Linked DNA regions of Marinoscillum sp. 108. The protein of the gene in region 1 binds, or shares a complex with, the protein of each later gene. Links are inferred from orthologs where the notes say so. Each region holds a gene or a part of one and is shown on either strand. Other genes may lie near its edges. The genes, in order: metK and groL.

The links.
Region 2: the proteins of metK (region 1) and groL are in contact, whole or in part, in a cryo-EM structure (PDB 8P4O), measured with the Escherichia coli proteins. The link is inferred for Marinoscillum sp. 108 from one-to-one orthologs.

The regions. Positions count from the first base shown.
Region 1 is NZ_LR734808.1:3,184,556-3,199,866, forward strand. Bases 4,118-7,066 are described here. They hold metK (methionine adenosyltransferase), read right to left. Parts: upstream 6,245-7,066; coding sequence 4,991-6,244; downstream 4,118-4,990. Other genes in these bases: GV030_RS12865 (RNA polymerase sigma factor), read right to left, coding at 4,118-4,348; GV030_RS12870 (hypothetical protein), read right to left, coding at 4,358-4,867; GV030_RS12880 (SAM-dependent methyltransferase), read right to left, coding at 6,303-7,016; GV030_RS12885 (alpha/beta fold hydrolase), read right to left, coding at 7,025-7,066. Outside these bases: GV030_RS12840 (biotin/lipoyl-containing protein), read left to right, coding at 1-531; GV030_RS12845 (sodium ion-translocating decarboxylase subunit beta), read left to right, coding at 534-1,724; GV030_RS12850 (heme-binding domain-containing protein), read left to right, coding at 1,835-2,296; GV030_RS12855 (TerC family protein), read right to left, coding at 2,286-3,032; GV030_RS12860 (hypothetical protein), read right to left, coding at 3,096-3,815; more of GV030_RS12865, read right to left, coding at 3,812-4,117; more of GV030_RS12885, read right to left, coding at 7,067-7,789; GV030_RS12890 (pyridoxine 5'-phosphate synthase), read right to left, coding at 7,804-8,517; GV030_RS12895 (GatB/YqeY domain-containing protein), read left to right, coding at 8,565-9,014; GV030_RS12900 (CvpA family protein), read left to right, coding at 9,018-9,563; GV030_RS12905 (alpha/beta fold hydrolase), read left to right, coding at 9,587-10,345; GV030_RS12910 (cbs domain containing protein), read left to right, coding at 10,369-11,007; GV030_RS12915 (NAD kinase), read left to right, coding at 11,013-11,888; GV030_RS12920 (DUF6089 family protein), read left to right, coding at 11,958-13,043; GV030_RS12925 (DUF6089 family protein), read left to right, coding at 13,047-13,754; GV030_RS12930 (isoprenyl transferase), read left to right, coding at 13,837-14,577; GV030_RS12935 (outer membrane protein assembly factor), read left to right, coding at 14,577-15,311. UniProt on the Escherichia coli protein: Catalyzes the formation of S-adenosylmethionine (AdoMet) from methionine and ATP.
Region 2 is NZ_LR734808.1:1,212,248-1,227,504, reverse strand. The notes cover bases 5,643-8,537. They hold groL (chaperonin GroEL), read right to left. Parts: upstream 7,966-8,537; coding sequence 6,319-7,965; downstream 5,643-6,318. Other genes in these bases: GV030_RS04995 (hypothetical protein), read left to right, coding at 8,509-8,537; groES (co-chaperone GroES), read right to left, coding at 8,011-8,289; GV030_RS05010 (hypothetical protein), read right to left, coding at 5,643-6,208. Outside these bases: GV030_RS05035 (bifunctional nuclease family protein), read left to right, coding at 1-349; GV030_RS05030 (NupC/NupG family nucleoside CNT transporter), read left to right, coding at 367-1,653; GV030_RS05025 (methylglyoxal synthase), read right to left, coding at 1,650-2,024; pckA (phosphoenolpyruvate carboxykinase (ATP)), read right to left, coding at 2,089-3,723; GV030_RS05015 (peptide MFS transporter), read left to right, coding at 3,996-5,480; more of GV030_RS05010, read right to left, coding at 5,540-5,642; more of GV030_RS04995, read left to right, coding at 8,538-9,225; preprotein translocase subunit SecG, read right to left, coding at 9,218-9,571; GV030_RS04985 (hypothetical protein), read right to left, coding at 9,579-10,934; LPS assembly lipoprotein LptE, read right to left, coding at 10,974-11,495; GV030_RS04975 (sigma-54-dependent Fis family transcriptional regulator), read right to left, coding at 11,476-12,774; tRNA (N6-isopentenyl adenosine(37)-C2)-methylthiotransferase MiaB, read right to left, coding at 12,774-14,237; GV030_RS04965 (YceI family protein), read right to left, coding at 14,318-15,031; GV030_RS04960 (gamma carbonic anhydrase family protein), read left to right, coding at 15,133-15,257.

The DNA.
Region 1 (15,311 bases):
ATGAAGGAACAAGGCTGGGATACCGGGCAGGACGATGAAGAATTGTTTGAGTATGCCATGCACCCACAGCAGTACGAGGCTTACAAGTCCGGTAAAGCCAAAAGCGACTTTGAGACAGACCTGGCCAGGCGCAAGACCGATAGCGCGACCAGCACAGGAGCTTCAGCGGTAGCCAAACCCACGGCGCTGGACGTGGAGGTGGATGGCCAAAAGTTCAGAGTGTCCATCAGCTACAGTGCAGCGGATGGTGCCCCGGAGAAAGCAACCGCCTCAGCAGGTTCGCCTGCTTCTAATGGGGCGTCTCATGAAATTATTGCGCCGCTGGAGGGCAAGATCTTCATGACGAAAAGTGCCGGAGAAAAGCCCCTGAAAGTGGGGGACCCGGTGAAAAAGGGAGATGTAGTCTGCTATATTGAGGCCATGAAGGTAACCAACGCCGTGAAGTCAGATACCGACGGAGTGGTACAGGAAATCCTGGTACATGAAGGTGACGAGGTATATGATGATGATGTGTTGATTAAACTGAACTAGGATTGGAACTTTTAGAGAAACTTTACCAGATGACCGCCATCCAGAATATGGTGGACGAGCCTCAGATTTTACTCATGATTTTCATCGCCTTGTTTTTGCTTTATCTGGGCATCAAGAAGCAATACGAGCCTTTGCTACTGGTCCCAATTGCCTTTGGTATGCTGATCGCCAATTTCCCGGGAGGTCAGATGGGGGTGGAGAAAATTGATGAAAACCTGACCCTGTATCAGATCGCCAGGGATCATGGCATAATGAACTTTGTTTATTATTCGCTCATAAAGACCGGGTTTTTGCCTCCGATCATTTTCCTTGGGGTGGGAGCACTCACGGATTTTGGGCCCATGCTGCGCAATCTGCGATTGGCCTTTTTTGGTGCTGCTGCCCAAATCGGGATTTTCACTGTTTTGATTTCGGCCGTAGCATTCGGCTTTACACTGAAGGAAGCAGCTGCCCTGGGTATCATTGGTGGAGCAGATGGCCCCACAGCGATTTATACCACCATCAAACTGGCCCCGCATTTGCTCGGCCCCATAGCGATCGCTGCTTATTCCTACATGGCGCTCGTGCCGGTAATCATTCCATTGGTGGTTCGGCTTACGACCAATAAGAAGGAACTTCTCATCAACATGAAACAGCAGGATAAGCTGTATCCATCCAGGCGCCCGATCAAGGACCTTCAGACCCTGAAAATACTTTTTCCCATAGGCGTAGGCACCATCGTGGCCCTGCTTGTACCCTCATCCGTACCGTTGATTGGTTTGTTGATGTTTGGCAACCTGGTGAAGGAGATAGGAGTCTCCACAGGCAGGCTACATAAGGCTGCCTCTGATACCATTCTGAACGCTGCAACCATCTTTTTGGGACTGGCCGTTGGAGCTACTATGACAGCTAAGGCTTTTCTAAATATGGAAACCATCATGATCATCGTTGGGGGCTTTATTGCGTTTGCCATCTCCATCGCTGGAGGGATCTATGCCGTGAAGGTCTATAACCTCTTTGCCAAAAAGAAAATCAATCCGTTGATAGGAGCGACCGGCCTCAGTGCCGTGCCCATGGCCTCACGTGTGGCCAACGAAATCGCCCTGAAACACGACCCCAACAACCATCTTTTGCAATATGCGATGGCTAGCAACATCTCAGGGGTGATTGGTTCGGCCGTGGCTGCCGGTGTGCTGATTTCATTTTTAGGATAATCAGCTGGTATTCGGGCCATGAATGGAATGATCTAATCATTTTGAGGGCTGTGAAGAGTTTCTTCACGAGATTGAATGAAAAATAGACTGTAAGGTGTAATTTTAATTATATGAAAAAATGGATCAAACGTATCGCTTACTTTCTGCTTCTTGGATTAATCATCATTCAGTTCTTTCCTGGGGAGAAGCCAGCAGTGAGCACTGATAATCCCGGCGACATTCACAACGAAGTGCTGGTGAACCCCGAAGTAAGTGGTATCCTGAAAGCTGCATGTTACGATTGCCACTCCAACGAAACCAAATATCCCTGGTACGCCAGTGTGGCTCCTGTATCTTGGCTGGTCATTCACGATACTAACGAGGGCAGAGATGAACTGAACTTTTCGGAATGGGCTACTTACTCTGCCAAGCGGAAGCACCACAAACTGGAAGAGGTGATAGAAATGGTGGAAGAGGGCGAAATGCCACTTGCCGTTTATAACATCACTCATCCCGAGGGAAGACTTACTGAAGCTCAAATAGAAGTATTGATCAGTTGGGCCAAAGCGCGAATGGAAGAAATTACTCTTTAGGAGCGCTTATTCGCTTTCTCAGTTTTACAGGGTTTCTTTTCTTACGCATCTTCATGTTGAGCATTTCCACTACCAGAGAGAAGAATACTGCAAAGTAGATATAGCCTTTGGGTACGTGGTAATGGAGCGCCTCAATCATCAGCATAAAACCTATGAGGATCAGAAATGATAACGCCAATATCTCCAATGTGGGATGCTGGCCTATGAAATCACTGATTTTCTTAGAAAAGATCATCATAATGACGATGGAGATAACCACAGCAATGATCATGAGAAGGATTTCCTCTGTGAGCCCAATGGCAGTGAGGATGGAGTCAAACGAAAAGATGATGTCCAGCAGAATGATTTGAACGATGGTGCCCAGAAAGGACCGCACGGCTCGTTGGTTTTCATGGTCTTCTTCGCCTTCCATTTTATGATGGATTTCCAGGGTGCTTTTGAAGAGTAAAAAGAGTCCCCCGACGAGTAAAATGAGGTCTCTTCCGGAGATCTCAGTATTGAATACAGAGAATAGGGGCTCTGTAAAGGTAATGATCCAGGTGATTCCCAAAAGCAGCCCGATGCGAAACAACAGGGCCAGGGCCAATCCAAGTGTTCGTGCCTTCCCTTGCTTTTCCCTGGGGAGCTTATTGGTGACGATCGAGATAAAAATGATGTTGTCAATGCCCAGCACCACTTCTAAAAAGGTAAGGGTGAGGAGAGCGATCCATGCTTCTGGCTGAAGAAATATTTCCATGAAGGAAATTTAATGAATCAGGAAAAACTGAGAGATCATTCTGTGAAAAATTCAGTCAGCCGGTTATTTAACTTCGCCTGAATCCAATACCACCTGATATTCCAGGCCAAGAGGGATGGCAAACCAGGTAGCGATAGGCACGCCATCGGCAGTGGCAGGATCCCATTCGGGCATTCCAGTCACCAGACCAATGATTTTTTCTTCCAATAGAGTATGTTCCAGGGCATTCACGCTTATTTTAACAGGCCGGCCAGTTTGATCAATCATAAAATTAACGGTTGTTTTGGTGCTGGTCACGGGATACTCACCAGACTTCAGGAGGTCATGAATGCCTGTGTTGAAGTAAGCATATAGACTGTCCATTCCCACTGCAGGGTATGCCCGTGTGTACTCAGTAGGTGTGAAAGTCTCTTTGTCTTCCTTCCTTTCCAGCTCATTTTCAGGCTTCTCGTTGGCTGCTGGAATCGCCAGCTCGGTCTTAGAAATTCGTTGGGAATTAGCGGGGATTTCCACCATGCTTATGGGAGACAAGAAAGGGCCGATCTCCGACGAAAGAGGTGCTGTATGAATGTTCGGAGTTGGGGACTCTGTTTCAGGCAGATTAAAGAGGATTATGGTGAGTACTCCTATTCCCATAATGGATGCGGTGGATGCTTGGCGCCAGATCTTCACAGTAAACTTTCGCTGCTGCGCCCGACGAACCAGTCGGTCGAAATCTTTGGAGGAATCGGAAATAAATACCGGTTCTTCAGGGTTCCATATGATTTTCCTGTCATTGCTCATGCCTTCTCCATTAGTTCTGTTCTTAGTTTTTCCAGCAGCCTGTACGTCCTCTTTTTAGCGTTTTCATGGCTCATGCCGAGTACCTGCCCTACTTCTTCAAATTTCAGACCCTGATAAAACCTGAGTTCCAGCAGGGTGAGGTCTTTTTCCTTTTGTTGGAGGAGTATTTTTTCCAGCCGCTCAAGCACTTCATGATCTCCAGGCAGTTCAAAAAGATGAAGAGGTTCTACTAAGGTCTTCCTGTCAAATAGGTAATTTTCTTTTTGAGTTTTCCTAAAATGCATTCTGATTTCGTTCAGTGCTATTTTATAGAGCCAAGGAGAGATGGAATGCCCTGAGGGCCGGAAAAGGTTAATTTTGGTCAGTGCTTTGAAGAAGACATCTGAGGTGATTTCTTCAGCCAGGGTGGTATTCCCTATTTTCTTTGCCACGTACCCAAGGATTTGGCCATAGTATTTTTGGTAAAGGGGCCGGAAAGCTCCTGGCTCCTTTTTGCTGGCTTCTATCAACGCTAATTCTTCTTCCCTGGTCATGTCAGGAGCTTATTGATCCCTGTTGAGAAAGTAAATATCGGAGAAAAAATAGCTGGAGTCCTCGTTGTAAAACTCATTGGTGAGGGAGAGATGATCAGAATCAGACCAATTGATTTGAAAAATACCATAGATCAAAGTGTTGGGCCCTAAGTCGATGGCGAAGGTGACCGAATCCAGCGTTTCGTAGGAATACTTACCATAGAGGTTGTCTGGTGCATTTTCATTGTAGAAAAAGACGGAGTCTGAGGTACACTCCATTCGGGATATCCAAAATGCATTGATGGAGGTATAGCTCTCCACGCTGCATTGATTCTCGGGCAGCTGACAGAATGTGTGTTGCTCTGAGGTGGTAGTCCAATCACCCTGAATAGAGTAATCGGCAGTTTCAGGGTCCTCGGTGCCATTTTCGGAAGTAGTATCCACTTCCTGTTCGGCGGGTGTTTGGTTGGGGACAGGGGTGTCACTCTCGGTGCACGCATAAAGCAGAAATAGGGAGGCAATGAATAAAACGGTTCTCATAGGGTTCGGTTTTTGAATTGTTTAACCTTACAATGCCACCATTGTAGAAAAGGGACATTCTGAAACAAAAAAAAGGCGACCATTGGTCACCTTTGAATTATTTAAAGCGCTTTAGTAAAGTCTTTATAGAGCAAATGCTGCCTTCACCTTATCTATATAGTCTAGTTTTTCCCAGGTAAAAGTTTCAAAAGTCATGGACTTGGTTTCGCCCTCACCATTGGTGAAACTTCGTGTCACCGTCTCAGACTTTCTTCCCATATGTCCATATGCCGCAGCATCCAGATACATGGGGGTTCTAAGTTTCAGTCGGGTCTCTATTCCATATGGCGTCATATCAAAGATCTCTTCTACTTTTCTGGCAATCTCTCCGTCCGTAAGACTCACATTGGAGGTGCCGTAGGTATCAATGAAAATACCCATAGGCTCCACAACGCCTATGGCATATGAAACCTGCACCAATACTTCTTTACATACTCCCGCCGCTACCAGGTTTTTGGCGATGTGTCGGGTAGCATAGGCAGCAGATCTGTCTACTTTAGAGGGGTCTTTGCCTGAGAAGGCTCCTCCTCCATGTGCGCCCTTTCCACCATAAGTATCCACGATGATTTTACGGCCTGTGAGGCCTGCATCACCGTGAGGACCGCCGATTACGAATTTCCCGGTAGGATTGATGTGGTATTTGATGTCATCAGTAAATAGTTTCTGCAATTCCGGGCTGAGCTGGGCTTTCACCCTCGGGATAAGAATGCTGATAATGTCTTTTTTGATTTTCTCCAGCATTTTGGACTCTTCATCAAAATCGTCGTGCTGTGTAGAAACCACTATAGCCACTATTTTCACTGGCTGATTGTCGTCAGAATATTCGATAGTCACCTGCGACTTTGCATCCGGACGCAGGTAGGTGATTTCGTCGTTGGCTCTTCTCAGTGCCGCAAGCTCCCTCAGAATGCGATGAGAAATGTCCAGAGCCAAAGGCATATAATTCTCTGTCTCATCAGTGGCATAGCCAAACATCATGCCCTGATCGCCTGCACCTTGTAGCTTGGGGTCCTGTCTGTCTACCCCCTGATTGATGTCCGGAGACTGCTCATGGATGGAAGATAGAATACCACATGAGTTGGCTTCAAACATGTATTCAGACTTGGTATAGCCTATTTTCCTGATGACATCCCGCGCAAGCTGCTGTACATCCAGATAGGTTTTGGATTTTACCTCCCCGGCCAGCACTACCTGTCCGGTAGTTACCAGCGTTTCGCAGGCTACTTTGGATTGCGGGTCAAAAGCCAAAAAATGATCGACTAGCGCATCAGAAATCTGATCAGCAATTTTGTCCGGGTGCCCTTCAGACACGGACTCAGAGGTAAATAGGTATGACATAAATCTATTTTCTTAAAAGGGAGCAAATTTAGGATTTTCAGCGAATTATCAGAAGGTTTTAGGAGAAATGACCAATGCTGAACACAGACGGTATTTTGTGCAAATCTTTTTTCTGTTTTCTCCAGGCCGCAATGGTTTGTGTTTTGATAAATTCATGCTGTCCAAATATATCTGCAGCAATGTTCAAATTGACATGGTGAGAAAGGGTGTCTACGAGATCGGATATCAGGCTCATGTTACGAAAGGGTGTCTCCATAAATACCTGTGTGTACCCGGTGGAGGTCAGCTGCTGTTCCAGATTTTTAATGGCTTTCAGCCGCTCAGCCTTTTGAATCGGCAAATAGCCATGAAAAGTGAACTGCTGACCGCTGAATCCTGAGCTGGTCACCGCTGTTTGAATGGATGAGGCGCCCGGAAGTGGAATGACCCGCAGGCCATTTCGATGAGCAAAAGTCACCGCTAGTTGACCTGGATCGGCCAGCCCGGGAAGCCCGGCTTCAGAGATCACGCCAACGTCTTTTCCTGCTATGACAGGAGCCATATATTGGCTGATTTCGGCAGGGGTTGATTTCTTATCCAGTACCTCAAATTCTAAAGTGCTGATGTCCAAACCAAGTTTCAGACTGCTGATAAACCTGCGGGCTGTCCGCACATTCTCTACCAGGAAGTAGTCGGTGTTTTTGATCACGTCCAGCACCAATGGAGCCAAAAATGAAGCCTCATGGTGATCTGAGAGGTATGTGGGGATAAGAAAAACGGAGCCTTTTTGCATGAATATTTTTATTGTTGAAGAAATGCTAATACCAGTGTTTTCAGTTCCTCTGGCTTTTCGGCGTGTACCCAATGTCCGGCACCCTCGACCATCCGTATACGTGCCTGAGGAAAATGATTCTGGATCGTCTGATGATCTTTTTGCTGAATGTAGTCACTCTTGGATCCTCCGATAAAGAGGGTTTTTTTATCGAAGGTTTGTCCCTCAGTAAGGCCGCTGCCTAACGTTTCTATGTTTTGTTCTATGGCCTGCAGGTTGATTTTCCAGGCAAATTGATTCTCCTCGTTTCTGGTGAGGTTTTTCAGGATGAACTGCCTTACCCCGAACTCTTTTACTTTCTTGGCCATCTGCTGATCGGCTTCCTTGCGACTTTCAATGCGTTGGAGATCGATAGAATGAAAGCCTTCGAATATTTGCTGGTGATGCGGGGGGTAATAGATTGGTGCAATGTCCACTACAATCAATTTTTCAATCCGCTCGGGAAAGGTCACAGCAAAATTCATAGCTGTTTTCCCACCCATAGAATGCCCTAAAATATCGATGGTATTGAGCCCTTCGTTGTCCATGAGTTTCTGCAGGTCAGATACCATTGCCTCGTAACTCATCTCGCTGCTGTGCGGAGAGTTTCCATGGTTTCTTTGGTCGATCAGGTAGACGGTGTAGTATTCGGCAAACTCCTTCCCTAGTGTTTGCCAGTTGTCAGAGGAGCCAAATACTCCATGTAAAATAAAGAGCGGGGATCCGGATCCCAGCTTTCTGTAGTTTAATTTCATAGTCTATTCTTAACTCATTGTATCTGTCGGAGATACATCTGAATGGTGTTTTCTAATCCATAGTATAAAGCATCACAGACGAGCGCATGCCCAATAGAGACTTCATCCAGGAAGGGAATGTTTGTTTTTAAGAATTTGAGATTGTTCAAATCCAGATCATGCCCGGCATTCAAACCCAGGCCAAGTTTCTGAGCTGTCTGAGCTGCCATTACATAATCGGCGATGGCCCCGGCTTTATCTTCGGCAAATCCCGAAGCATAAGGTTCGGTATAAAGTTCTATTCTATCGGCACCTATTGCCTTGGCACCTTCCACCATTTTAATGTCCGGATCCACAAAGACAGATGTACGCACTCCCCACCCTTTGATGGTGCTGATCATATCAGTAAGCTGCTTTTGATGCTGAATGGTATCCCACCCGGCATTGGAAGTAAGTACATCGGGACCGTCCGGCACCAGCGTGGCCTGAGCCGGGCGCACTTTTTCGATAATTTCCATATACCTGGCATCCGGGTATCCTTCTATGTTAAATTCCGTTTTCACAACCTTGGCCAGCTGCATGACGTCATCGTATCGGATGTGTCGCTCGTCTGGTCGCGGGTGCACGGTGATGCCCTGAGCGCCAAAACGCTCACAGTCAAGAGCTACCTGTATTACGTCAGGATTATTACCCCCCCGAGCGTTGCGAAGGGTTGCAATTTTGTTGATGTTTACGCTAAGTTTGGTCATAGTTGTTACACTGAATCCGTAGCAAATTTGTTTATAAAAAATAGATTATGAGTTTAAAAACGAAAATAGAAGCCGAAATAAAGCAGGCCATGTTGAATAAGGACAAGGCAAGACTAACCCCTCTCCGTGCTATCAAGGCGCTTATTCTTTTGGCCGAATCGGAAAAAGGAGGCGGTGACGAAATGTCTGAGGAGGTGGAGCTGAAACTGCTGACCAAGGCTGCTAAACAACGAAAGGACTCATTGGCCATTTATCGTGAGCAAAACAGAGAGGACCTTGCGGCTAAAGAAGAGAGTGAACTGGCAGTAATAGAAGAGTTTTTGCCTAAGCAAATGACCGAAGAAGAATTGGAGCAAGCGCTTAAAGAGATCATCACCCAGGTGGGAGCTTCCGGTCCTCAGGACATGGGCAAGGTGATGGGAGTGGCTACTAAAAAGTTTGCCGGAGTGGCTGATGGAAAGACAGTGTCAATGTTGACAAAGAAGTTATTGAGTTAAACAGTGAATTATCTAGACATTTTTTTTCTGGTGGTGTTCATTATCGGTGGCATTAAAGGCTACATGAAGGGCTTTATTATTGAGATATTCTCTTTTGTTGCCTTTTTTGTCGGTTTGTTTGTGGCGATTGAACTTACCATACCTGTGGCCAATCGTTTTTTTGATTCAAGTGATTATTATCAATTGCTGACTGTGGGCGTTTTTGTGGCTTTATTTTTGGTAGCCGTGCTGTTGATCAATCTGGCTGCTAAAGTCATAAAGAAGGCTGTGGATCTTACTTTTATGGGATTCCTCGACAACCTATTGGGAGCACTGGCCGGAATCTTCAAATGGGCTTTTATTGTGAGTGTTTTCTTTTGGGTATTTGATTCCATAGGGGTGCACCTCCCATCCGGACAGTCAGACGGATCGCTTATTTTTCCGTATATAGAGAGCATTGGCCCGAAAACCTTTGAGTGGATTTCGAAAGTGCTTCCTTTTATGGAGGACATGATTGATTCATTGAAAAATATTGGTGAGAAAGGGAAGGCAGTTTATACCTTTTTGTAAATTCTTTTGTTTATTTATACAAGATGCATATTAAAGAACAAGACGGTTTTAGGTTTATAGATGAAGGAGAAGGAGAAGTCTTGCTGCTGCTGCATGGGCTTTTCGGGGCTCTGAGCAATTGGGATGGGGTGGTTCAGCGATTCTCTTCCAATTACAGGGTGATGATTCCCCTGCTTCCTATATATACCATGCCAGTCAGAGAGGCTGGGCTGGATACCCTCAATAAGTTTGTGGAGGATTTCGTGGAGAAACAAAACTTGAGCGGTCTCAATATCATTGGAAACTCACTCGGGGGCCACATTGGTTTGATTTTTACTCTGAAGAACCAGGAGAAAGTCAATTCACTGATCCTTACCGGGAGTTCGGGTTTGTTTGAAAACTCTATGGGAGGATCTTATCCGAAAAGAGGATCTTACGAATACATTCAGGAGCGGGTGGCGTATACTTTTTACGACCCAAAGACCGCTACTAAAGAGTTGGTGGATGAGGTGTTTGAAACGACCAAAAGCATTCCCAAAGCCTTGCGGATTGTGGCTATTGCCAAATCGGCTCAGCGTCACAACATGGCGGATGATATTCCGAACATAAAAGTGCCCACTTTGTTGATATGGGGACTGAATGACACCATTACACCGCCTTATGTTGGCCATGAGTTTGATCGATTGATTCCGAATACTACTTTGAGGTTCATCGATAAGTGCTGTCACGCACCGATGATGGAGCGTCCAGAGGAGTTTAATGAGATTTTAGAAACATTTTTGATGAAAGAAGTGGCCGTATGATTGCCAAAGACCTGATAAACTATATGATTCCACCACTGAAGCCTCAGGATGAGATATCCAAGGCCAAGCAGTGGATGGATGAGTTGCGCTTATCAGAGTTGCCAGTGGTGGAAGGTGGTCTTTTTCTCGGATTGATTGATGAGGAGCTGCTGCTCAATGATGAATTGAGGTATCCGGCAGTGGGAGATTATCCTCTGGTAGGCCAGCAGTGTATGGTTCATGCTGGAAATCACTATTATGACGTACTCAAAACTTCAGGGTTGGAGGGCTTCAGGATAGTGGCGGTGATTGACGAACTCAATCAATACCTGGGAGTGGTGTCTATAGAAGATGTGGTGGAGGCCTTCGCTCAAAACTCCTCAGTGAATACCCCCGGTGCCATTCTCGGCTTACGTCTGAAGTTGCATGATTACTCCCTTGCGGAGATTAGCCGAATCATAGAATCTAACGAAGCGAAGATTCTGAGCAGTTACCTCAGCCCGCACTCCATAGAACCAGGAGAGCTCAACCTCACCCTCAAAATCAATAAAGAAGAAATTACCCATATTGTGGCTTCATTGGAGCAGCATGGCTTTTTCGTGGAGAATTCCTACAATATGCGAGACTCCAGCTACGAGGAGAAAGAGCGCATTGATATTTTGATGAAGTACCTAAAAATATAGATGGCATGAGGAAAATTGCCATCCACGGACGCAGGATATCCCCGGATTCTGCCAGTTACGTTCGCGATATAGTAAAGATCATCGAGTCAAATGGGCGAAAAATATTCGTTAGCCCGGAAATGTCTGCTATATCTGAGTCTAAGGAAATTTTCAAGAACTACCCTCATTATGTTCCTGGCAAGGATATGGAAACGTTCGAGGCTGTTTTCAGTTTGGGTGGTGACGGAACTTTGCTCGATACACTCACCCATGTTGGATCTTCCCAACTTCCCATACTGGGTATTAACTTGGGGAGACTCGGATTTCTGGCGGTTATTTCACGAGAAAATATTCGCGATGCACTCACCGCTTATTTCGCTGGTCAGTTTACTTATGAGGATCGCTCCCTTTTGGCTTTAGAAACCAACGTGCCATTGTTCAACGGAAAGAATTACGCGCTGAATGAATTTGCGATCTTAAGAAAGGATACTTCATCCATGATTGTGGTTAAATGCTATTTGGATGGAGAATTTCTCAATACCTATTGGGCCGATGGGCTGATGATTGCCACACCAACGGGCTCTACGGGATACTCTCTTAGCTGTGGTGGCCCGGTCATCATGCCCAACACCAGCAATTTCATCATTACACCCGTCAGCCCTCACAACTTGAATGTAAGACCTCTGATTATTTCCGAAGACAGTGAGCTGATCTTTCGGGTAGAGTCCAGCAACCAGTCCTATCAGGTTTCCCTCGATTCCCGGTCTGAGTCCATCGATGATCAAATAGAATTCAGGATCAAAAAGGCACCTTTTACCTCTCGGTTAATTAAAGTTGAGGGGAGTTCTTTTCTAGATACTTTAAGAAATAAGTTAACCTGGGGCTTGGATAAGAGAAATTAACTTAATATTTCTAGATGTAATCCACTTGGAATATTATCTTTAAATTTGGGTTCTCTTACTAAAAGACTAATGAAAGGCAAAATTTTACTATCTCTCGGCTTAGTTCTCCTGTTTCTGTTTTCGACAATAGACGCGGAGGCGCAAAGGAGAAACAAATACCGCAAGAGAAAAAACAAGAATAAATCCATCTCCAGGTACCATGGGGGCTCAGTTGGGGGGAAATTCCGACCCTACAGCTTCCTTTCTGGTAATGTCAATGCACTGAATTATTACGGAGATCTTGCTCCTGTCAATAAGGCAGCCAGTACTGATATCTCCTTTACTCAGCCTGGTTTCGGAGTGAACGTAGGGTATAAGTTTTCACCTTATGCCGCTGTAAGAGCAGGTTTTAACTATGGAAGACTCAAAGGAGACGATATCTCTTCAGATCCGGCCGAGACGCAGGCCTATCCCAGATATTTGAGAAACCTAAGCTTCCGAAATGACATTAAGGAGTTTCATATGGGCTTCGAAATTTTCCTTCTTCCAAACTATGGCGGCCCAAATATAAGACCACCATTCAATGTATACCTTTTCGTGGGCGGGGCAGTCTTTCATCATGAGCCTAAGGGGCTGGTTCCAGATATGGATTATACTACCGGAGGCACGGAAGTGGCCCCCAGTGCAGGTGAATGGGTGAAATTAAGGAAATTGGGTACTGAAGGACAATTTCTGGATGGAAGTGACGTTAAGAAGTACAGTCCGTTCCAGCTTTCAATTCCTTTGGCTATAGGGGCCACTTTCAGGCTACCTGGCCCATTTGATGTAGGATTGGAGTTAGGGTACAGGTATTTGTTTACAGATTATGTTGATGATGTGAGTACGAATTACGTTCCTTTTGATCAATTTGATGACCCACTTGCCAGAATCATGTCTGACAGAAGTGCGGAGCCCGTGGCAGCATGGAGCGGTATTGATAGGAGTGGTGTGAAGATTGCTAGCAGCACCATGTCTGATGGGGTTGAGTACTATTCATCGGTTGACTTAGGTGGCGGAAGGGATGATACTGGTGAGGGAATAAGAGGTAATTCAAAAGATAATGACATGATGTTTATGACTACCCTGAAACTTATCTGGATCGTTGGTAAGACTGGCTCATCAGCAAAATTCAGATAGCCCTTGGGTAAGTACAAACTCATTTTTCTTTTTTTACTACCTCTCACGCTTTCAGCTCAGTTTGTCGAGTTTGGAGGAGGTTTGGGGGTTAGCCATTATACGGGTGATTTGAATGGTGTGCCCAGGTTGGATCATACCAACCTTGCCGGATCAGGAATCTATCGCCTCAATTTTTCGGATATAGTAAGCTTCAAATTTGCCTTTACAGCCGGGAGTATCTCTGGGGATGACAGTAAGCCTGTTGATGCTTTGGGAGAGAATCGCCAATATCAATTTAAGCACAATTTTCTGGAGTTAAGTGGGGTGTTTGAGTACCATTTCATGAGCTACCGATCAGAAAAGTATAAAAACAAGTGGTCTCCTTATGCTTTTTTTGGATTGGGGTTTGTCAAGCTTAACAATACGGCCACAGCTTATGAGGACTATCTACGTATCCAACCCGTGCTCCCGATGGGTGGAGGAGTGAAGTTCCTTTTGAGTAAGAGATTTACGCTGGCAGGTGAACTCGGAGCTCGCAAGACCTTCTTCGACTACCTCGATGGAATATCAGATGGGGATCAGAGTATCAAAAACTATCAATATGGTAATCCCAATGATAAGGATTGGTATTTCTATACCGGGATCAGTCTGACTTATGTGCTTTACAAAATCCCTTGCCCTTTCCCCTACATCCCAAACAAATCTATCCTTAACCGCATACGGGCCTATTAAGCGTTAAAAAATGTTTAATCATTCATCGTTAGTAAAAAAAACCACAACTTTGTGGTCTTTCGCATTTTAGCCTAATCAGGGGATGAAGGAGCAAATTAATCAGGGCAATTTACCTCAGCATATTGCCGTTATCATGGATGGAAATGGGCGATGGGCAAAACAGCAGGGTGCGGCCAGAATTTTCGGTCACAAAAATGCCATCAAAGCGGTTCGGGAGGCTACTGAGGGTTGTGCAGAGCTGGGAGTGAGTTGCCTCACACTTTATGCCTTCAGTACAGAGAATTGGTCGCGTCCAAAGCAGGAAGTACAAGGACTTATGACCTTGCTCGTGGCTACCATCAATGATGAGGTTCCAACATTGATGAAGAATAATGTGAGCCTTCATTCGATTGGAGATATTTCTCAATTACCTGAAAAGGCACAGAAAAAGCTACAGGAGGCCATTGACAAGACCTCCAAAAATGATGGATTGAAACTCATTTTGGCACTTAATTATAGTGGGAAGTGGGACTTGACCCATGCCATGCAAGCATTGGCTTTGGAGGTAGAAAAAGGAGTATTGAAGGCGGAGGCGGTGGATCATAAACAGATAGAAAAACACCTTTCTACGTACGGCTTTCCGGATCCGGAATTGTTGATACGTACAAGTGGTGAAATGAGAATAAGCAATTTCTTACTTTGGCAAATGGCCTATACAGAATTATTTTTTACTCCCGTCCTCTGGCCGGATTTCAGAAAAGAACACCTTCATGAGGCCATAGTGTCTTATCAGAAAAGAGAAAGGCGTTTTGGAAAGATAAGTGAACAGGTCAACCTCGGATAATGCAAAAATATTTACTAATACTAGCAGTTTTAATATCGTATGGTGTAGATGGCCAGATTCGTTTTGGTCAGAAAAGCAGCCCTGCGAGTGATGGAGTGGCCATCAATTACTCCAGTCCGAGGGAATACGAAATAGCTGATATCCGGGTTCAGGGTGTTCAGTTTTTGGATAACAACGCCTTAATCTCCCTTTCCGGTCTTCGCGTGGGAGATAAAATCAAGATCCCCGGGGATGAAATATCTGCAGCGATCAAGAAACTGTGGAAGCAAGGGATCATCGGAAATGTGTCCATTGAAGCAGAAAAGATAGAGGGAGACAAAATCTGGTTGATCATTACGCTCAGTGAACGACCCAGGCTCACCAAATATGAATTTAAGGGAGCAAACAAAAGTCAGATTGCTGAACTCAAGGATAAGGTAGATTTGGTAAGGGGAAAGATCCTGACAGATGTGGTGATCAAAAATACTGAGCTGTCGGTGAAGCGGTATTTCGAAGGTAAGGGGTATCTGAATGCGGAGGTGAAAATCAAACAGCAAAAAGATACACTACTGGCCAACAGTGTCAATATTGTGATCATTGTGGAGAAAAACCAAAAGGTCAAGGTCAAGAATATAAATTTTTACGGGGACGATAATTTCACCGCTGCGAAGCTCCGAAGTAAGCTGAAAAACACGGGTGAAAAGCCAAGAATTGGACTTCCAGTAGATCTGATTGAAAAAACCCTGATGGTTTTG
Region 2 (15,257 bases), 2.0 Mb from region 1 along the record:
TCTGAAAGAGGGGGTCTTTTTCGCCAAAATCATTTGTGAGTCAGGGGGAAATCAATTTGAAATAGACGCCCGACCATCTGATGCTATCGCGATTGGTCTGAGATTTAAAGTAGATATATACACCCATGAGTCCATCCTGACTGAAGCTGGTATTGTACTTACAGACGAAGAGGAAGAAATCACTGAGGTGAAACGTAAGTCTACCGGCTCAGGCAAGCCGGAGCCTGTTTCCAAAAAATTGGAGGACTTACCATCGGATCAACTCAACAGTATGCTGGATGAGGCATTGGCTCAGGAAGACTATGAGCGTGCAGCCAAGATTCGGGATGAAATCAATAAACGAAACTAACTCACCGCAGGATTTTGATGGATGTTCTAAGGGCTGCATTTGGGCTGATATTTTTGGTAGGTGTAGCCTATCTTTTCTCACTTAAGCGAAAATCTGTAGACTGGAGGCTCGTGCTTACCGGTATCGCGCTGCAAGTGATATTTGGTCTGCTGATTACACAGATAGATTTTGTTCGGCAGGCGTTCAATTGGATCAGCCGTCAGTTTGTGGTGTTGCTGAGCTTCTCAGGGGACGGGGCATCCTTTCTGTTTGGCAGCCTGATGGACACGGAGAACATGGGCTTTATTTTTGCCCTCCAGGTACTTCCCACGGTTATTTTCTTCTCTACTGTGACCTCAGGTCTGTATTACCTCGGCGTGCTTCAGTGGATTGTGAAGGGCATTGCCTGGATCATGACCCGAACAATGAAGCTTTCAGGAGCAGAATCCCTTTCAGCAGCGGCTAATATTTTCCTTGGACAAACCGAAGCACCATTGCTGGTGCGGCCGTTTGTTCCTAAAATGACGAATTCAGAACTGATGTGCCTGATGACAGGGGGTATGGCTACCATTGCAGGTGGTGTGCTGGCCGGTTATGTGGCCTTTTTGGGAGGCGGAGACCCTGTGGCCCAGGAACGATTTGCTGCGTATCTGCTCAGCGCTTCTATTATGAACGCTCCAGCAGCAATCGTGATGTCCAAGATCATGTTGCCAGAACTCAATCGAGATCAGATCAATACGGATTTGACAGTATCCTCAGATACTATGGGGGTGAATCTGGTGGATGCTTTGGCCAGAGGTGCAGCCGAGGGCTTGAAGCTGGCCCTAAATATTGGTGCTATGCTGTTGGCCTTTATTGCCCTGATTGCAGCAATCAACTATATACTGATGGCGCTTGGTGATGTCACAGGCCTGAATGCCGTGATCGTTTCCAGCACCAATGGTAGTTTTGATGGTTTTTCATTAGAGTATATCCTTGGTCAGTTCTTCAGGATTTTTGCCTTTGTCATCGGTGTGGACTGGAATGAGTCTCTGCAGGTGGGTAGCCTTTTGGGTCAAAAAGTAGTGGTAAACGAGTTTGTAGCCTACCTGGGACTGTCAGAGTTTGTAGCTGAGGGAGCTCTTAATGAGAAGTCTATCGTAATAGCGACTTACGCCCTTTGTGGATTTGCCAATTTCAGCTCCATTGCCATCCAGATTGGTGGTATTGGTGGGATGGCTCCAACACAGCAGGGTAATATTTCAAAATTGGGACTCAGGGCTTTATTTGCGGCCACCCTTGCTACAATGATGACCGCCTCCATTGCCGGAGCACTAATGGTCTAGCTATCTATCTTCTTAAGTAGCGAGTTCATCATGAGCCCTGCAGCTGCAGGATTGGTAGCCAATGGGATGTCATGTACATCACATATCCTCATAAGCATTTGCACATCGGGTTCGTGTGGGTGTTTGCCCATGGGGTCTCTAAAGAAAATGACCATGTCGAGTTTCTTCTCAGCCGCCTCAGCTGCGATCTGAGCATCACCACCCAGTGGGCCTGATAAATAACGATGTACTTTGAGCCCGGCTTTTTCTACGTGCGACCCTGTGGTTCCTGTGGAGACCAGTTCTACCTTTTCTAACCAGTCCTTGTATTTGAGCAGAAATGCTACCATTTCAGCTTTTTTGCCATCGTGGGCGATAATTGCGATTTTCATGGGGGCAAAATAAAAAATGGCAGCCAATTAATTGACTGCCATTCGTGATTAAATCATTTTCATTTTAAGCCTCCACTTTCATTGGGTACTTTTTATTAGGCTGTGGTTCTCCCTCCAGAATCTCCTTGCTGGCATATTCTCTGAACTTATCAAAGTTCCTGTTGAATTTGAGTGCCAGCTCGTTCGCCTTTTTGTAGAAAGCTTCGTCGTTTTTCCAGGTCTCTCGAGGACTCAGAATCTCATTCGGTACATTCGGACACGTCAGGGGCATCTCCGCACCAAAGATAGAGTGTGTTCGGTACCCCACATTTTCCAACACACCAGAAAGGGCAGCGGAAATCATAGCGCGTGTGTACTTGAGTTTGATTCTGGATCCTACACCGTAAGGGCCACCTGTCCATCCGGTATTAATGAGCCAAACTTTCACTTCGTTTTCCTCCATTTTCTTACCCAGCATTTCTGCATAAGCAGTAGGGTGCAGGGGCATGAACGGCGCTCCAAAACATGCTGAGAACACTGGTACTGGCTCGGTGATGCCCGCTTCAGTGCCTGCTACCTTGGAGGTGTATCCGGAGATGAAGTGATACATCGCCTGACCTTTGGATAACCTCTGAATAGGAGGGATTACCCCATAGGCGTCACAGGTAAGAAAGAATATGTTCTTCGGTAACCCTCCAACGGATGGCTTAGCGATGTTTTTGATGCTTTCGATCGGGTAGGATACACGAGTGTTTTCCGTTACCTCTGTGTTGCTATAGTCTACCGTGCGGGTATTTGGAATGAATCGAGTGTTTTCCAAAATGGCACCATATTGAATGGCGTTGAAAATATCCGGTTCGTTCTCCTCGCTAAGGTTGATCACTTTGGCATAGCATCCACCTTCGAAATTGAATATGTTATTGTTGGTCCATCCGTGCTCATCATCACCGATCAATAGGCGCTCCGGATCTGCTGAAAGGGTGGTTTTCCCTGTTCCGGAAAGTCCGAAATAAATGGCCGTATCGTGTTTTTCAACTCCCATATTAGCAGAACAGTGCATGGGTAGCACGTGATCTTCGGTGGGTAGCAGGAAGTTAAGCACTGAGAAAATGCCTTTTTTGATTTCCCCGGAATAAGCGGTACCTCCTATAAGGATGATCCGCTTGGTCATGTTGATAATGGCGAAATTTCCCTGTCTGACGCCATCTGTTTTTGGATCCGCTTCAAATTCAGGACAGCAGATTACCGTGAAATTGGGATCGAAATCCTGCAGTTTGTAGTCCGGAGGGGTGATGAACATGTTGTAGCAGAAGAGGTTGTGCCACGCAAGCGTGTTCACTACTCTCAACTTCAGCCTGTGCGTTTTGTCCGCTCCGGCATAGGCGTCACGCACATAGACTTTTTTGTCTTCCAGAAACTTCAGCATCTTGGCGTGGATTTTATCGAAGTTCTCCGGACTCACAGGTCTGTTGATGTCACCCCACCATACTTTGTCCTGCGTTTTTGCATCTTCCACGATAAAGCGATCCTGAGGTGATCTTCCAGTATATTTTCCGGTATCGCACATCAGGGCGCCAGTATCTGTAAGGTGTCCCTCACCATTTCTGACTGAATCTTCAATCAGTTCTGCGGCATTGAGGTTCCAGAATGCTTCTTTCACCTTGAGAATCCCGGCGGCCTCCAGTCCTACTTTCTGAGATTTTAATCCTTTTTCGTTCATTGTTTTCGGGGGTTTAGCCTTTGAATAACAAATCAAAGGTCAATATATAGGTTGTTTATAAGTCTGATATTGGTCAGTATGTGAGGTGTTTTTTGTTGTTTGCAATCGTTTGCAATACAAATTTAAGCCGGATGCGTCAAAAAGAGAAACTTTAGGGGTGATATGGTTTAGGAAGTTTTGAAATGCCTTGGTCTAGATATATTTCATTATTATTGTTGGTTGCGTAAAGTGCGTATTTAAATAAACATTAACCTACTTTATTTTTTTGATCAATGAGTTCTGAAAGCACGTTTTTTGGCCACCCCAGGGGACTAGCCACCCTGTTTTTTACGGAAATGTGGGAAAGGTTTAGCTATTATGGTATGCGGGCCATTCTTATCCTTTTTATGACCACAGAAACGGCCCAGCAGGGGCTGGGTTTGGATGTGGAGACTTCTGCGGCAGTTTATGGTTTGTATACTGCGGCAGTTTACCTCCTCTCTCTACCCGGTGGATGGCTGGCTGATAATGTTTTCGGCCAACAAAAATCTATTTGGTACGGTGGTATTCTAATCATGGTTGGTCACTTGATTCTGGCCATACCCGGTTCGCAGGAGATTTTCTTTATCGGCCTGGGCTTTGTGGCGATGGGTACGGGTTTCCTCAAGCCAAACATAAGCTCCATTGTGGGGGATCTCTATGGCGATGACAAAGGAGCGAAGCGTGATGCTGGATTTTCAATTTTCTATATGGGCATCAATCTGGGGTCTCTTTTGGGGCAAACGGTCGTGAGCTTTTTAGGAGAGAAGGTAGACTGGCATATGGGTTTTGGAGCTGCAGCGGTTGGGATGTTTCTCGGACTGATCCAGTATAAACTCACCCTGGGTACCCTCAAGGGCATAGGCATGAAGCCCGAGAAGAAAGTGAAGCTACCGGGAGAGAAAAGTGGAGCCACGTTCACCTATGCGCTGACAGCAGGTGCTATATTGTTAATATTCGTAATGCAATATTTGGGTATTGTGGACGTGACCACCGCGCGTGGGATAGCAGAGAGTGTGGGAGTCCTCATAGTGGTCGTGACCCTGGCTTATTTTGCCAATATATTTATCTCAGGAGGGCTGGATATGGCAGAGCGCAAGCAGGTTTTTGTGATCTTTCTCTTGTTTATTGGTGCTTCGGTATTTTGGGCGGGCTTTGAGCAGGCTGGATCCACCCTCAATCTGTTTGCCAGAGATTACACTGACCGGATGATTTTTGGGTATGAACTACCCGCAGGTATTCTTCAGAATTTTAATCCTTTTTTCATTATTATACTTTCTCCTGTGTTTGGAGCGATCTGGATTCGGCTGGCAGCCAAGCAAATGAATCCAAGTACCCCGATCAAGTTTGGTTTTGGACTGATCATGATGGCAGTGGGCTTCTTGGTTATGTATTTCGCCGCTGTAATCGTGGTGCAAGGTACCAAAGCAGGCATGGGCTGGTTGATCGTGACTTACCTTTTTCATACTACAGGCGAGTTGACCTTGAGTCCTGTTGGTTTGAGTGCCACCACTAAGCTGGCTCCTCGAAAATATTATAGCCAGATGATGGGTATATGGTTTGTAGCCACGGCCCTCGGTAACCTTATTGCGGGACTTTTTGCCGGTGGATTTGACCCTAATGACGCCTCTCAGGTGCCGGGACTGTTCATGTCAGTAGTCCTCCTGGGAGTGGGTAGTGGTATCATGTTCCTGATCTTCTCCGGATTTATGAGAAGGTGGATGGGCAATGTGAGGTAATAGCCAATAGTCCGATACACATGAAAAGCCGCTCGTAGCTACAGCTACGAGCGGCTTTTTTATTTTGAAAACTTGACACCAATTGAAAACTCGATTCCCTCCAGGAGGATGGCCGTGTCTTCAAGATCGATAGCCTTGGTTTGAATGCCTGAAGCAGTGGTGCCGCCCGTGTAAGAGCCCGAGAGGTGAGAAGATGCTGCCCCTTTGAGGTATTGAGATTCTGCAGTGATGGAGAAGTTGTCATTCACTTTGAATTCGAATTCAATACCCGCCATCCAGCCAAGTCCCAGCTGGTCTTCGAGTTTAAAATCTGAGTTGAGCACTTCCCAGCCTTCATAATCTCTAAATGCCCGATCCATATTTCCTTCATTGATTCGGGTGTTGATATTCCACCAACCAAAACCACCACCGAGCAGTTTGATTTGCATAGGTCCCAATGGAATTTTAAAGAAGAGTTCCATAGGGACCAGCAGGGCATAATGCGGCCCTGTGAGAGGTTTTTCGTATTCGAATGGGAGTTTTTCCATGGCTAGGCCGGGGATGCTATAGAGGGTGGCTCCGGTCTCCACCCCAATCTTGTTGCCAAGGCCGATGCCTCGTACAGAAAAAGGGCTCACCGGGGCTGAGAGATAGCCGTTTTTGGGTATGAGGTAAGAGAAGGAGACGCCTTGCCCAAAAGACATGTAGCCGAAAAAAATGATTATTGCCAGAATGAATAGTCGCTTCATAAGAGATGAGTTATCTGGTGAAGATATGTTTATTGCGACTGGTCTAAAAAGTGAGGAGCAAAAAAAAGCCCGATTGCTCGGGCTCTTTTGTTCTTAATGAGGAAATGGGATTACATCATTCCACCCATTCCGCCCATGCCACCTGGCATTCCGCCTGGCATTCCACCACCAGCAGCTTCTTCTTCTGGATGATCAGCTACCACACACTCTGTAGTCAATAGGAGTGCAGCGATAGACGCAGCGTTCTCCAAAGCCAAACGAGTTACTTTGGTAGGGTCAATGATACCAGCTTTGAACATGTTCACATATTCACCTGTAGCAGCATTGAAGCCGTAATCGTCTTTGCCTTCTTTCACGGCATTCACTACCACAGAAGCTTCTCCGCCAGCGTTGTTCACGATGGTTCTAAGCGGCGCCTGAATGGCATTGTATATGATTTTCACACCAGTAGTCTGGTCGATATTCTCCAATTCAAGACCTTCGATGGCTTTAAGCGCTCTGATGAGGGCCACACCACCTCCAGCTACGATACCTTCCTGTACGGCGGCTCTGGTAGCGTGAAGAGCATCGTCCACACGGTCTTTTTTCTCCTTCATCTCTACTTCAGTAGCAGCTCCTATGTAGAGGATGGCTACACCACCAGAAAGCTTAGCAAGTCTTTCCTGTAGTTTTTCCTTGTCGTAATCAGAAGTAGTGTTTTCGATTTGAGATTTGATCTGGTTGACTCTCGCAGCGATATCTTCTGTTTTACCAGCACCATTTACGATGATGGTGTTGTCCTTATCGATGCTGATTTTCTCTGCGGTACCCAGGTAATCCAAAGTAGCATTTTCCAGCTTGTAACCTCTCTCTTCTGAGATGAGAGTACCACCTGTCAGCACTGCGATATCCTCAAGCATTGCTTTTCTTCTGTCACCGAAACCTGGAGCTTTTACAGCAGCAATTTTCAATGAACCACGGATTTTGTTGACCACCAAAGTAGCAAGGGCTTCGCCTTCCACATCTTCGGCAATGATCAACAAAGGTCTTCCTGTCTGAGCAGTTGCCTCAAGGATAGGAAGGAGTTCTTTCATGCTGGAAACTTTCTTATCATAGATAAGGATGTATGGGTTTTCCAACTCAGCTTCCATCTTCTCTGTGTTGGTCACAAAGTAAGGAGAAAGGTAACCTCTGTCAAACTGCATACCTTCTACAGTTTTTACTTCAGTCTCTGTTCCTTTGGCTTCCTCTACAGTGATCACACCATCTTTACCCACTTTTTCCATGGCGTCAGCGATCATTTTACCGATCTCAGCGTCGTTATTGGCGGATACTGAAGCCACTTGAGAAATCTCCTCTGAAGTGCTGATGTCCTTAGACTGAGCTCTCAGGTTTTCGATTACTTTAGCCACCGCTTTGTCAATTCCTCTTTTGAGGTCCATTGGGTTAGCACCAGCGGCTACGTTTTTGATACCATGTCCAAATATAGCCTGAGTCAATACCGTAGCAGTAGTAGTACCGTCACCAGCATCATCTGCGGTTTTTGAAGCTACTTCCTTTACCAATTGAGCACCCATGTTTTCGATTGGGTTTTTCAGCTCAATTTCTTTGGCAACCGACACACCATCTTTAGTGACTGTAGGGGCGCCAAATTTTTTGTCAAGAATTACATTTCGGCCCTTTGGTCCAAGGGTTACTTTTACTGCATCGGCAAGGATGTCAACACCTCTCTTGATGCTATCTCTCGCTTCTGTGTTGAAGAAAATATCTTTAGCCATAATTGTATATGATTTGATTTTTTAGATTGTGATAAATGAATTTTATTATACGATACCGTAGATATCGCTTTCTTTCATGATCAAATACTCTTTACCGTCAATGGAGATTTCCGTACCAGAGTATTTACCATACAAAACCTGGTCACCTACTTTTACATTGATAGGCTCGTCTTTCTTACCAGTACCAATCGCTACGATTTCACCTCTTTGAGGCTTCTCTTTTGCCGTGTCAGGAATGATGATCCCTGATGCAGTTTTTTCTTCTGCGGCCGCTGGCTCCACAAGAACCCTATCGGCTAGTGGTTTGAAATTAACTTTTGACATGTGTGTGAATTTTATGGTTTAGTCAATTAATGAAAAAATATTGCTGATAGGCCAAGTAGCATTTTACATGCCAATCGTATAAAAAGGTATGATAAGGCAGTAAATGGCAGATAAATACTGACAAAATATCAGAGTAATTTTTTCAATGTCAGGCTGTCTGTCAGTTTGCCATTTAGAATTTTCATGTTTAAATTCTTGGAGATAAAAATTGATAGACATATGGGAAATTTGAATCATGATTGGCTGACAGAAGGTATGATCGATTACGAGTATAAAAAGTATGTTCTGTTGGCTTATTTAAAGGACATCAAGCAGCATTTTGACTCTGCAGAATTGTTTCCGTTTTTATCGGACCTTATTATGCACTATAAGAACCTGTTGAATGTAAAATCAAATAAGGAACTTATCTACGAGCATTTTCCTAAGTCCATCTCTCGTGCCGACTTCAAAAAGCTGAAGTTTACTTATCACCGAATGATACAAGATGATGAGATGATGCAGGAAATTGAGGACATCATTGGATTTGCACTACCCAAGCTGGAGGGGAGTATCAATGAAGGGAAGGAGCTGTATGACCTGGTAGAGGATAATCTGGAGGTAAGTGCAGTGGGGCTTACGCCGATTTATGCCAAAGAGGGCTATGTACTGGTGAATCAGGATGCGAAACGAGATGTGTCTGTATTTCGATACCAGGTATCAGTTTTCGAAAATGCTGACGAAAAGTACCGTGGCATTAGCACTACTTTTCTGACCAATGATTTCAGGGATATTTCCAGGACTTATGAGCAGATCAAGATGGATCTTGTTCGTAGGTTTAGAGAGCTACCTAACCCGGCGACTTTTTTGGTGGTGAGCAAATTAAAATTTCCATTGCCACAGACCATATTGCCTGTGGCTAAGAGGATGCTCGTAAGAAAGATAGAGGAGATTAATTAACAGAATCTTCTTCAAGACCAAGGTCTCCTGAAGGCTGCTCTATTGACTGGATGTTCTGAGTAGGAAGCACTGACTCCTGGGCACTTTCAATGTTAGGAGAAGTGAGTGTCTGGGTGTTATCTTCCACAAAGAAATTGGTGGAAAGTGTGAGCACAAGCATGGCTATAGCCAAACCCCAGGTAAGTTTTTCCAGGATATCACCCGTTTTCTTCACACCCATGATCTGCTGTGTGCCAGCCCCGCCAAATTGGCTAGAAAGTCCACCCCCTTTAGGGTTTTGGGCCAAAACAACAAGAATCAACAAAAATGCTACAAGGATGATAATGCTAATGATAAGGGCGTACATTCTAAATCTATTGGTTTATTTTCTTGATAATGTCCGCAAAGTAAGTTGTTTTTTCAGGAAATCGCACTATGAGGGCCTCATATATTTGAACGGCACGATCCTTTTTGCCTTGCTGCAAATAGATTTCGGCGAGATACTCCGAAGCAATCTCAGGATGCAATTCTGTACTGGCGCCAGAAAGGTCTACCTGAGCGTTGGCAGCTGATTTGCTGGCCGGCGAAATGGACGGGTTGCTTTTAATGAAATTGGTGATGATATCGTCCTGATTTACCCTTTTGGGCTCACCCTTGTCGTCCTTTTTATTGCCCTCTTCTGACTTCTTCTTGTCCTTTTTCTGAGCTTTCTTTTTTGGTGTATCGGCAGACTTCTTCTTACTCTCGGGCTTTTGCTTAGTGGTTGTTGGCTTGGTTTTGCCAGCGGCTTTGGCCGTTTTGGCTGGTTTTTTGGCTACTTTTTTGGACTCAGCTTTAGTCTTTTTAGGTTCCAAAGGTTCATTCTCTTCGGTAATCCTTGATACCCTGGCCGAACGAGATTCGGATGGTTTCCTTACGATATCGCGAGGCTTCTCTTCTTCCGGATCCGTATCTGGTTGGGGTTCGTCAGCTTTTTCGGCAATTGGTTCTTCTTTCTGTTGTGACTCCACCGCTTCTGCCACTTCTGGTTCTGCCTCTGCTTTTGGTTCCTCAGGAGTATCAGCTTCAAGGGACTCTTCTTTGGAAGAAGGAGCAGGTTCAGGTGTTACCTCTTTTGTTTCCTCAGGTTCAGGGGCCGCAGTGGTCTTTTGCGTAGCTTTTTTGACCGCATTGTCCACAGCCTCTTCTTCGGCCAGTTCATTTTCTATTTTGTTGAACCTGGCCCTGTTGATTTTTAACTCCTCCAAATCACGATAAAGCTCATCAATGATGTGATCTAAATCAGAAGATTTGCTCGTTTCTGGCACTGAAGGCTCTGGAGCAGGTGCCTCATCCTGGATAATGGGCTTCGGTTGAGGTTTTGGTTTGGGAGGTTCTTCTTTGGCGATCTGCTTACTTTGGGCAGTGGTGATTCTGTTGGTTTTGATGGTGTCGGTTAGGTCACGCTCTCTGTCTGCTTCGTGAGACTCATGCACCGTCAGTGGACTCAGGAAAATTAATTCATCATTGATATATCGCTTCAGTAATGCACGATCGGTAGCATATACGGCAGCCGAGGAGATGTTCGCGCCGGCATTTTTAGACTTCAGGATTTTACTGCCTTTTGCTAAGAGAGTCCTTGCACCCTGGAAGTAGGGATAATCATTTACAAGTGCTTCTAACTGTCCCAGAGATTCCGTGTCCAGATTGGAAGGCGTCCTCAAATACTCAACGAATTTCTGTTTGTTCACAGGAATTTATGTTTCGGTGAAAATCTAAATTAAGAAAAATTACCAATTTGCCACAGAGGCATTGAATATATCGAGGATTATTTGGTCAAATATCTCCTCTACAAGGATTTGCTCTTCGGATGAAATGTCCTGAGAGTTGTCAAAATCTTTGAAAAAGGAGAATTTTCGCTCAAAATCAAACTCGTCATCCTGCGTATTGATATAGCTGGCAAAGACAGTGATGGTGATTCTTGACATGCTGGCAAAGTCAGCCTGATCGTTGTTTCCAGAAGCGGTGGCCGATACAGGTGTAATGGTATAATCAGCGATATAACCATCTATTTGCAGATCACCATTGTCATCCACCAGAGACAAGCTGGTATTCTGCTGATAGTAATCCTTGATGCTTTCGGTGAAAAGGACACTCATGTTGGAAGGACCAAGAGTGGCGTTATTGAAAAAGGTTTGAATGGAGATGGTTTTCACAGTAGGAGAGATAGAAGCTCCTGTGAAACTATACACCCCACAACCGGAGAGAATAACAAGTGAACCAAGCAGGGCACTAAATGCTATCAATCTCATATTGCTTGATTTTTCTATAAAGCGTTCTTTCAGAAATCCCCAGATCTTTGGCTGCATACTTTCTTTTATTATTGTTCTTTTTCAATGCCATAATGATCATTTCCTTCTCCTTCTTTTCAAGGGAAAGAGAATCACCATCGTCGGTTTCATGTGTGATGTCTTCTATGTCATATTCGTCCTCAACAATCCGGTCACGGGTGTTTTGCTCCCTGGTAGACTCCAGCATGATCGGCTTGATAGGTGGGTGATCATAGTCTTCATTGCGTTCGGGTCTGTTATAGGCCTCCACATCATTGAACAAACGCTCATGTTGGGACAAAATTTCACTTCGGGAGCCGTCCTCAGACAAAATCTCATGGATCAGCGATTTCATCTCGGACATGTCTTTTTTCATATCGAAAAGAACTTTGTAGAGTAGATCACGCTCTGAGAAGTTCTCTGAATTCTCCGTTTTCCCAATAAGGGCAGGGAGGTAGGAGGTGGTTTTAGGAAGGTATTTCAGAAGTGTGTCAGCATCAATTTCACGTTCCATCTCTAGCACGCTCATTTGTTCCACCAGGTTTTTAAGCTGACGTATATTGCCGGGAAATCTGAACTTCAGGAGCATTTCCTGCGCACCTTCAGTGAGGTAGGCAGGTTTGGTTCTGTAGGTCTCGGAAAAATCCGAGGCAAACTTCCTGAAAAGTAAAAGGACATCCTCACCACGTTCTCTGAGAGCTGGTACCTGTATAGGTACCGTATTGAGGCGGTAGTAGAGGTCTTCTCTGAACTTATTTTTCTCAATGGCGGCATTCAGGTCCACATTGGTCGCGGCGATCACCCGCACGTCTGTCTTCAAAACCTTGGATGAACCTACTTTGATAAACTCACCATTTTCCAGGACCCTGAGTAACCTCGCTTGGGTACTTACCGGCAGTTCCCCGATTTCATCCAGGAAGATGGTGCCCCCATTGGTGACTTCAAAATATCCTTTTCTGGATTCGTGCGCCCCTGTAAAAGCTCCTTTTTCATGGCCGAAAAGTTCCGAGTCGATGGTTCCTTCAGGAATGGCTCCGCAGTTGATGGCAATAAACTGTCCATGCTTGCGATGAGAAAGACTGTGAATGATCTTGGAAAAGGACTCTTTGCCCGCACCACTTTCTCCGGAGATCAGCACACTCATGTCAGTAGGCGCTACCTGCATGGCTATTCTGATAGCATTGTTGAGTTTTGGCGAGTTACCAATGATCTCAAAACGCTGCTTGACAGCCTGTACTTCCGAACTTGTTTTGTAATCCATTATGCTATCACCTCCCCGAATAGTGTAGCTGCAGTGCAGTCATACACTTTCACCTGAACGTATTCGCCTTTTTTAGCTCCATTGTTTTTGAAAATGACCACCTTGTTGGCAGTGTTTCTGCCTTGCAGATCGTCATTAGATCTCTTGCTAAACCCTTCAACCAACACCATGAAAGTTTTCCCGATATCTCGCTGGTTTCTGGCCAGCGAGAGCCCGCGCTGGGTGTCTATGACTTCCTGAAGCCTTCTTTTTTTGACTTCCAATGGAATGTCATCTTTGTATTTTTTGGCCGCTAGTGTTCCTGGTCGCTCAGAGTAGAAAAACATGTACGAGAAGTCGTACTGCACATACTCCATGAGAGAAAGTGAGTCCTGGTGCTCGGCCTCTGTTTCGGTACAAAATCCGGTGATCATGTCAGAGCTGATGCCACAATCATCTCCAAGGATCTCACGAATCGCATCCACTCGGTTGATGTACCATTCCCGATCGTAGGTTCTGTTCATAAGTTCCAGTACCCGTGAGTTGCCGCTCTGTGCCGGTAGGTGAATGTACTTGCAGATGTTCTCATAGCGCTTCATTGTATGAAGCACCTCGTCGGTGATGTCTTTGGGGTGCGATGTGGAGAATCTCACCCTCAGCTCAGGGTGTACCTGCGCCACCATTTCCAGCAAATTAGCAAAATTGACGACTTGATTTACCTCTTGCTTTTCCAGTCGGGCTTTGTTGTTTTCTTCCGGTGACCACTTATAAGAGTCCACATTTTGCCCCAGGAGGGTCACTTCGCGGTACCCTTTGCTAAAAAGATCCTGGGCTTCGCTGATGATGGAATGAGGGTCTCTTGAGCGCTCCCGACCCCTGGTGAAGGGCACCACGCAAAAGGAGCACATGTTGTCACAGCCACGCATAATGGAGATGAAAGCAGTCACTCCATTGGAGTTGAGCCTTACCGGAGAGATATCTGCATAGGTCTCTTCACGAGAAAGGAAGGTGTTTACGCCTTTTTGACCTTCCTCGGCCTGTCTTACAAGGTTAGGCAAATCTCTATAGGCATCCGGGCCTACCACCAGGTCAACAATTTTCTCCTCTTCCAGTAGATTGCTTTTGAGGCGCTCGGCCATACAGCCCAGTACACCTATGGTGATTTCTGGCCGCTCAAGCTTGATTTTATTAAACTGGGTAAGCCTTTTTCTGATGGTTTGCTCCGCTTTTTCACGAATAGAGCAGGTATTCAGGAGAATCACATCTGCAGCTTCAAATGAAGCGGTGGTGTCGAATCCCTCTTTTTGGAGTATAGATGTAACGATCTCGCTATCAGAGAAATTCATCTGACAGCCGTAGCTTTCTATGTAAAGTTTTTTGGCTGTTTGATTATTACTTTCTTTCGAAACTTTTACCTCACAGTGCTCTTCCTGCACATCATTGCTTTGGTCCAAAATTTCCAGGTCCTCTATCAACTGAGTCATAGTGGGTCAATTATTTAATGGGCAAAGATAAGTAGCAAACTTAAGACAATGACATCTTGTCAGTATTTCTGAGGCTAAATTTATCTCGTCACTTCCAGGTTTAGTCCCACATTCACCGTGTTATAAATGAACCGATCCTTGGCTTTGTCGATCACACTGGCTTCATCACTGTAGGAGAGGTTCCAATCTGTCCGATCGATGTTGAATTTGGCTTCTGCACGGATAGATTCTGGATTGAAGCTTATATCGGCTGGGAAAGTTATACTTCTGGTAGCGCCTCTCAGGGTCAGGTTGCCGGTGATCAGATGTGTAGGGTTGGCAACCATGAATGAACTCAGTGTGGCCGGTGTGTACTCAGATTCGAATTCCTGGGTGTCTTTTGGCAGCGCTGTTGAATCGAAAGGAGTTACTTCTACAATCTCAAAGGAAGCAGTGGGGAAACTGTCTGCCTCAAAAAAATCCTCTGACATCAAGTGGTCTTTTAGCTTCTTACTCCTTGCAGGATCTTTCATGAGATCCATCACTTGTAGTCTTCGAACAGCCATTTCGAATTTTCCACCAACAATTTCATTGTTGAGTACAGCAAGTTGACCGGTAGTGAAGGGAATGATTCCATTGTGTTGACCTTTAGGCTTGCTTCCGATCCATGTGACCACAGACGAAGTTGTATCAATATCGATCCATGCAGCTTTTTCTGATACAGACATGACCTCTTGCTCTGCCCCGGCTTCCAGGTTTTTTTCGGTAGGAGTAGAGCATGAGGAGATCAAGGTCAGCGTGAATAGACCAATCATAAGTTTCATTGTGGGGGCATTCATATTCCTGATTTCATTTTTTGTTTTAAAACATTACCTTAACAGCCGACAAGTTAGGAAGTTTAAAAAAGAGATGATTTATGGCTTTGATAAAATCTGTACGTGGTTATACTCCTGAAATAGGGAAGGAATGCTGGCTCGCCGAAAATGCAACCATCGTGGGTGAAGTGATCATGGGAGCGCAATGTACAGTATGGTTTAATGC